2 regions of the Sphingopyxis kveilinensis genome follow, and region 2 is predicted to be linked to the other one. Evidence: riboswitches for the same ligand, from Rfam matches in the RefSeq annotation. Region 2 holds a riboswitch; the other holds the start of a gene.
The links. Region 2 has a riboswitch for ZMP and ZTP ahead of VSX77_RS13965 (LysE family translocator). Riboswitches for the same ligand answer to the same signal wherever they lie in the genome.
Positions count from the first base shown of each region.

Region 1: another riboswitch for ZMP and ZTP. It lies ahead of VSX77_RS10085 (DJ-1/PfpI family protein); the one in region 2 lies ahead of VSX77_RS13965 (LysE family translocator).

Region 1 covers NZ_CP144683.1:2,125,467-2,128,861, reverse strand. Annotated here, with positions in the region: gene VSX77_RS10110 (ArsR/SmtB family transcription factor) at 1-32, opposite strand, end outside; gene VSX77_RS10105 (hypothetical protein) at 55-276, opposite strand; gene VSX77_RS10100 (hypothetical protein) at 260-586, shown strand; gene VSX77_RS10095 (entericidin EcnAB) at 770-1,066, shown strand; gene VSX77_RS10090 (hypothetical protein) at 1,141-1,341, shown strand; ZMP/ZTP riboswitch at 1,374-1,464, shown strand; gene VSX77_RS10085 (DJ-1/PfpI family protein) at 1,485-2,162, shown strand; gene VSX77_RS10080 (glutaminyl-peptide cyclotransferase) at 2,159-2,932, opposite strand; gene groL (chaperonin GroEL) at 3,082-3,395, opposite strand, start outside.
Region 2 covers NZ_CP144683.1:2,969,417-2,972,811, forward strand. Annotated here, with positions in the region: gene miaA (tRNA (adenosine(37)-N6)-dimethylallyltransferase MiaA) at 1-848, opposite strand, end outside; gene VSX77_RS13965 (LysE family translocator) at 909-1,541, opposite strand; ZMP/ZTP riboswitch at 1,559-1,639, opposite strand; gene serB (phosphoserine phosphatase SerB) at 1,843-2,727, shown strand; gene VSX77_RS13975 (VOC family protein) at 2,795-3,385, opposite strand.

The DNA.
Region 1 (3,395 bases), 840 kb from region 2:
AGGGCACGGAAAATGTCGATCAGCTCGCTCACCAATCTACATATAAAGCTTTCTTTATATCTGGTCAACCAGACGTTGTGCCGTGATTTCCGCGGTACGCTGACGGCTGTCGGTGCGATTGCGATGAAAGGCGGGAGGTGAACCAAAAAGGTCGTTGCGCCCCTTTTGGCGACACAGTAATTCTGCCTGCGATTGGCAATTGTCGGGATCGATCTGTTCCTGTGCCGGTCGATCAGTCCATTGAGAGGGGTATTCCCAGATGAAGAAATCGATCACTCTGTCGCTCGTCCTCGCCGCTTCGCTCGGCCTCGCCGCTTGCGCCGAAAAGGCTGCCGACGACGCAGCTGCCACGACCGAAGACACGGCGACGGTCGAAGGCGCCGCTGACGGCGCGATGGAAGCCGCCGAAGGCGCTGCCGACGCGACGGCTGCTGCCGGTGACGCTGCGGCTGCTGCCGACGCGGCTGGCGATGCCGCCGCTGCCGGCGACACCGCCGCTGCCGCCGACAAGGCGACCGAAGCTGCCGACGCCGCCAAGGAAGCGGCCGACGCTGCCAAGGGCGCGATGGAAGAAGCCAAGAAGTAAGCTTCTATCCGGCCTTTGCAGGCTGACAGATAGGAAGGGGTCGTTGGTGCGCCGGCGGCCCCTTTTCTTTTGCGGCCGACTCGCGGTCACCCGCCGTGCAGCAGCGCGGTTGCCAAGCCGCGGATCGGCCGTTAGGTCTCACCCTTATGGCCCCAGCTGGCCATTGCATTCGAAAGGAAACCCATGCGCAAGATCATTATCGCTTCGATGGCCGCCGCCGCCTTCAGCCTCGCCGCCTGCTCGGAAAAGACGCAGGACGCCGCTGCGGACACCGCTAACTCCGCTGGCGAAGATGTCGAAGCCGCTGGCGACGCGATGGCCGAAGGCGCCGCCGATGCCGCCGACGCGACCGCCGAAGCCGCCGACGACGCCGGCAACGCCGTCGAAGGCACGGTCAACGCTGCAGGCGACGCCGCCGACGCAGCTGGCGACAAGATCGCCGAAGAAACCGCCAAAGCCGAAGCCAACGACAAGCAGTAAGTCGTCGGTTTGCCTTTGGGCTGATATAGGGGCTCCATCCGCAGGATGGAGCCCTTTTTCATGGGAGCGCAGCGATGAACAGGTTTGGAATATCGGCCGTGGCGCTGGCATTGCTGGGTTCTGCGGCGGGGTGCAGCCGTACCGACAACGAGCCCGGTCCGGGCGGCGTAACGGTCAGCGAGGCCAAGGCGCTCGACGATGCCGCCGCGATGCTCGAAAGCCGCGACAACACGCCCGCACCCGATCCGGCAGCCGCCGACAGCGCGGACAAATAGGCTTTCAGTTAGGCGCCCAAAACGCTAGATTCGGCGAGCCTCGCAACTGGCGCTGAAGATGGAATCCCATCGGGAAGCGGGGCCGGCAGCAATGCCCGTCAGCCGCGCGCCTGGGTGATCCACCATTAGCGAAGGACCATCCGATGACCGACACGCCCGCGACCACTATCGTCTTCCTGCTGTTTCCCGGCATTACCCAGCTCGATTTCACTGCGCCCGCACAGGCGCTCAGCCGGATGCCGGGGGCGGTGCTGGCCTGCGCCGCCGCCAACCTCGGGCCGATCCCGACCGACAGCGGTTTCGCGATCATGCCGACACATGATTTTGCGTCGGCGCCGCAAGCCGACATCTTATGCGTGCCCGGCGGGCATGGGGTCGCCGAAGCGCTGGGCGATGCCGCGACGATCGATTTTATCGCCCGGCAGGCGGCGGGGGCCAGGTGGGTCACTAGCGTCTGCACGGGCGCCTTCCTGCTCGGCCGCGCCGGACTGCTCGCCGGCAAGCGTGCTACGACGCATTGGGGTTATACCCAACTGCTGCCGCTGGTCGGTGCCGAGCATCAACCGGGCCGCGTCGTCGAGGACGGAAATCTGGTAACAAGCGGCGGTGTCACGTCGGGCCTCGACTTCGCGCTGACGCTGATTGCACGGATGCACGGCGACGCCGTTGCGCAGGCGATTCAGCTCGCGATCGAATATGACCCTGCCCCGCCCTTTGTCGGAGGGCATCCCGACCGCGCGCCTGAGGCTGTGACGGCCGGGCTGAGGGCGCGCTTCTATGACGCTGCGGCGGGGCGGATGGAAACGGCGCTACGTGGCTAGCGGCAGTTTGCGAGCGCGATCTCGTAGAGCTTGGCCCAATATTTGCCGGTGACGAAGAGCCGCTTGGCCTTCGCATCCCAGGCGATCCCGTTGAGCACGCTGTCGGTTCCGCTGGCACCCGCGTCGGCCTTCAGGCCCGACAGGTCGACGAGCGAAACGACATCGCCGGTCGCGGGGTCGATGCGGACGATGAAATCGGTCATCCAGACGTTCGCCCAGATCTGGCCGTCGATCGTCTCGAGTTCGTTGATCCGCGCCACGGGCCGCCCCGCGAAGCGCACCGTCACGCGCCGCTTTTCGGTCATCGTTGCGGGATCGAGGAAGCGCAGGTCGGGTGTGCCGTCGCTGAGCGCCAGCGCGTCGCCGACCATCGTTACCCCCCACCCCTCACCGTCATAGCGGAAGGTCCCCGTGGGCTTCAGATCCTTGATACGCCAGCGGTGCCCGATGCCGCTCTGCCAGGTCACGCCGATGATCTGGTCGCCCCAGCGGGTGATGCCCTCGCCGAACTGGTCCGCCGGCAGCGGGGTTTCGGCTAGCGCCTTGCCAGTCTGGAGGTCGAGCCGCGCGACGCGTGACCGCCCATATTGGCCCGTCGCTTCATAGAGATGCCCATCGTGCCAGAAGAGGCCTTGGGTGAAGGACGAGGTGTCGTGCGGAAAGGACTGGACGATCCGGTAGCCGCAGCGTTCGACCGGCGGCGGCGCTGCGGGAGGCGCGGCCGCAGAGGGATCGGTGAGCAGGGCCAAGATGAGGGCGAAGGCAAACATCATTGATGCCGTAGCTAGGTTGCATCGCCTTAACTGGCAATGTCCCGTCGCCCCAATTCCCGGGTGACGAGGGGAAAGAAAAGAAAAGGGCCGGAGGATTACTCCCCCGGCCCCTTTTCGTTGGCTGTGCGCCGAACGGCTCAAGACTTTTAGAAGTCCATGCCGCCCATGCCGCCCATGCCGCCGCCGCCCATGGGCATGGCGGGCTTGTCTTCGGGCAGCTCGCTCACCGCCGCTTCGGTGGTGATGAGCAGGCCCGACACCGACGCGGCGTCCTGAAGCGCGGTGCGCACGACCTTGGTCGGGTCGATCACGCCGGCAGCCTTCAGATTTTCATAGACGTCGGTCGCGGCGTTAAAGCCCTGGTCCTGGTTGTTTTCGCGCAGCAGGTTGCCGGCGACAACCGCACCATCGTGACCGGCGTTGGCCGCGATCTGGCGGAGCGGGGTCTCGATGGCCTTGC
Region 2 (3,395 bases):
GTGAACTGGCGTTTGGCATATTGGCGCGTCGCCGCCTGCGCGGCCGCGAGCGCCTCGTCGCGGCTCGCCGTGCCATCGAGGAAGGCCGCGATCTGCGGGACACCGATCGCGCGCATGACGGGAAGGTCGGGATCGAGGCCGCGGGCGAGCAGCGCTTCGACTTCGCCGATGGCGCCGCCATCGAACATTTGCACCAGCCGCGCATCGCAGCGTGCCCGCAGCCAGTCGCGCGGTGGCAACAGGACCAGCGGGGCAAGGGCGACACGGTCGGCGATGCCGCCTTCGCGCGCCTGCTGCCAGCTTGCCAGCGTGCGCCCGGTCGAACGCACAACTTCGAGCGCGCGCGCGACGCGGGTGATGTCGGCGGGGTTCAGCCGCGCCGCCGCCGCCGGGTCGGCGACCGCGAGGGCCGCGTGGGCTTCGCCGACCGGAAGCGTGCGCACGGCCTGGCGGACGGCGGGATCGATTTCAGGGACCGGCGCAATGCCGAAAAGGAGCGTGCGCAGATAAAGCCCGGTGCCGCCGACGAGAACGGGCACACGGTTTGCGCGATGGGCAGACTCGATCTCGGCGCGCGCTTCGGCGGCCCAGCGTGCGGCGTTACAGGCCTCCGCGCCGTCGATGTGACCGAACAGGCGATGCGACACGCCCGCCATTTCGGTGTCGGTCGGCCGCGCCGAGAGTATCCGCAGATCGGTATAGACCTGGCTGGCATCGGCGTTGATCACGACCGCGTCGCCCAGCGCCCTGGCCAGGCCGACGGCCAGCGCGCTTTTGCCGCTGGCTGTCGGCCCCGCGATGATCGCGAGCGGCAAGGGCGTGGGGGGCGGGGTCGATGAAACAGCCATTCCGCTCGCGCGATAGCAGGCCCCGCGCGTGCAGGCGAGACGGCGCTTCGGCCCGGCGCCCTAACGGCGCGCTTCGGTCGCCATCCGCACGGCCAGCCCGGCGAGCACGGTTCCCATGATCCACCGCTGGACCCGCGCGAACGACGGGCGGTCGACCAGAAATCTGGCGAAGCCCGCGGCGGAAAAGATGATCGCCATATTCACCAGCGCGCTGATGAGGATCTGCACCGTCCCCAGAGCGAGCGCCTGCCCGAGGATGCTTCCGCTGGTAGGGGTGATGAATTGCGGCAGCAGCGACAGATACATCACGGCGATTTTCGGGTTCAGCAGGTTGGTGAGGAACCCCATCAGGAACAGCTTGGACGGCGGGTCCGCATTTAGCTGTTTCACCTCGAACGGCGATCGGCCACCCGGCCGCACCGCCTGCCACGCGAGCCACAGCAGATAGAGCGCGCCCGCGAAGCGTATCGCGTCATAGGCAAAGGGGATCGCCATCACGAGCGCGGTGATACCGAAGGCCGCGCACAGCATGTAGAAAACGAAACCGAGCGCGACGCCGCCCAGCGAAATCATCCCCGCCGCGCGGCCCTGACAGATGGCGCGCGAAATCAGATAGACCATATTGGGCCCGGGCGTCACGACCATGGCAAAGGCAATGAGGGCGAAGGCGAGCAGATTATCGGGTTCGGGCATTGCATTCCTCCTGACAGAATCGATGCCCAGACGCGCGGCGGCAAGTCCCCGCGCTTCCCGATGGTGACCCATCTCCAGCGTCAGTCACGCGGGTGAAAGGCGTCATCGGTCAATCGGATTGGCCCGGCAACCCGAAAGCATCGCTATTCGGTAAAGCTTTGCTTTCAGGGCAGGAAGTACGGTTTGATTGCGGCCTGCGTCGGCAAAGCCGACTTGCCGGGCATCCGATCGCTCTTGCCGCTGGGCGCGGCGGCCGCGATAAGCTGGCTATCGAGGCTGTGAAAGACCGAAAGGACCCGCCATGTTCGTCGCCACATTGATTGCAGCCGGAAAGCTGACCGACGAGGTGGTTCGCGAAGCGATCGACCGGCTCGACGCAACGGGGCACGACGTCGGCGCGCCGCACTGGCTGGATGTCGGCGACGCCGCTGACATCGTTTTTCAGGGCAGCCTGGTCAGTGCGCGCAGCGAATTGATGCTGATGGATCACGGCGCGCTCGACATCGTCGTTCAGCCGCTGGGCGATCGCACCAAGAAACTCATCATCGCCGACATGGACTCGACGATGATCACCGTCGAATGCATCGACGAACTCGCCGACTATGCAGGACTGAAACCGCAGATCGCGGCGATTACCGAGCGGGCGATGAACGGCGAGCTCGATTTTCGCGCAGCGCTGGAGGAGCGCGTGGGCCTGCTCGCAGGGATGGACGAAGCGGTGCTTGCCGAATGCCGGATGGAGCGCGTGCGGCTGACGCGCGGCGCGCGGACGCTCGTGCAGACGATGAAGGCGCATGGCGCTTTTTCGGTGCTCGTGTCGGGCGGCTTCATGCCCTTTGCCGGGCCCGTTGGCGAAGCCGTCGGGTTCGACAAGGTTGTCGCGAACGAACTGGAGATCGCGGGCGGCAGGCTCACGGGCAAGGTGCTCGAACCGATCGTCGACAGCGCGGCCAAGCTCGACACGCTCAAGGCCGAAGCCGCAGCGCACGGCCTGCCGCTTGCCGACACACTGGCGGTGGGCGATGGCGCAAACGACATTCCGATGATTACGGCGGCGGGTCTCGGTATCGGCTATCATCCGCATCCCGCGGCGGCCGAGGCAGCGGCGGCGGTGATCTGCCACCATGATCTGACCGCTTTGCTCTGGGCGCAGGGTTATCCGCGACGCAGCTGGGTGCTGGGATAAAAAGAACCCGGCCAATGGCCGGGCTCAGGAGGAGTTCCCGCAAGCGGAAATCCAGTGGATCGAAAAGCTATTCGGCGGGCACGGGTGTGCGGCCGGTGATCATGCCCGTGGCTCGCGTGCCGTCGGCCTGCATCGGATCGTGCGCGACGTCGCGGTCGTCGAACGTCTTGGTCCAGGCAGCAAATTCCAGGCATACGCCGTCGGGGTCGAAGAAATAGACCGAGCGCACGAAGACATCGTCGTTCATTTGGTCCGACGACTGTGTTGGCGAATTGTCGTGATTGAGGATCTTGGTGACCTCGACGCCTTTGTCTACGAGCCGCTGATAATATTCATCGAAGCGTTCGGCGGGGACATTGATTGCGATATGGTTCATCGATCCGTGCGCCGAGACGAAACTGCCCTTCGTCGGCAGCGCGGCGGGGGCGGAAATGCCGGGCACGGCTTCGGGCGCATCGGGAAACCAGAAAAAGGCCAGGCTGTCGCCGTTGCCCATGTCGAAAAAGAAATGCTGACCGCGCCCGCCAGGCAGGTCGATCGTCTTGGTCAGCGGCATACCGAGGATGTCGCGATAAAAGGCAACCGTCTTTGCCATATCCTTGCACACGAGGGCGAGGTGGTTGACCCCGCAGAATTCAAATTCCTTGTTGGCAGCCATCATCCGTCTC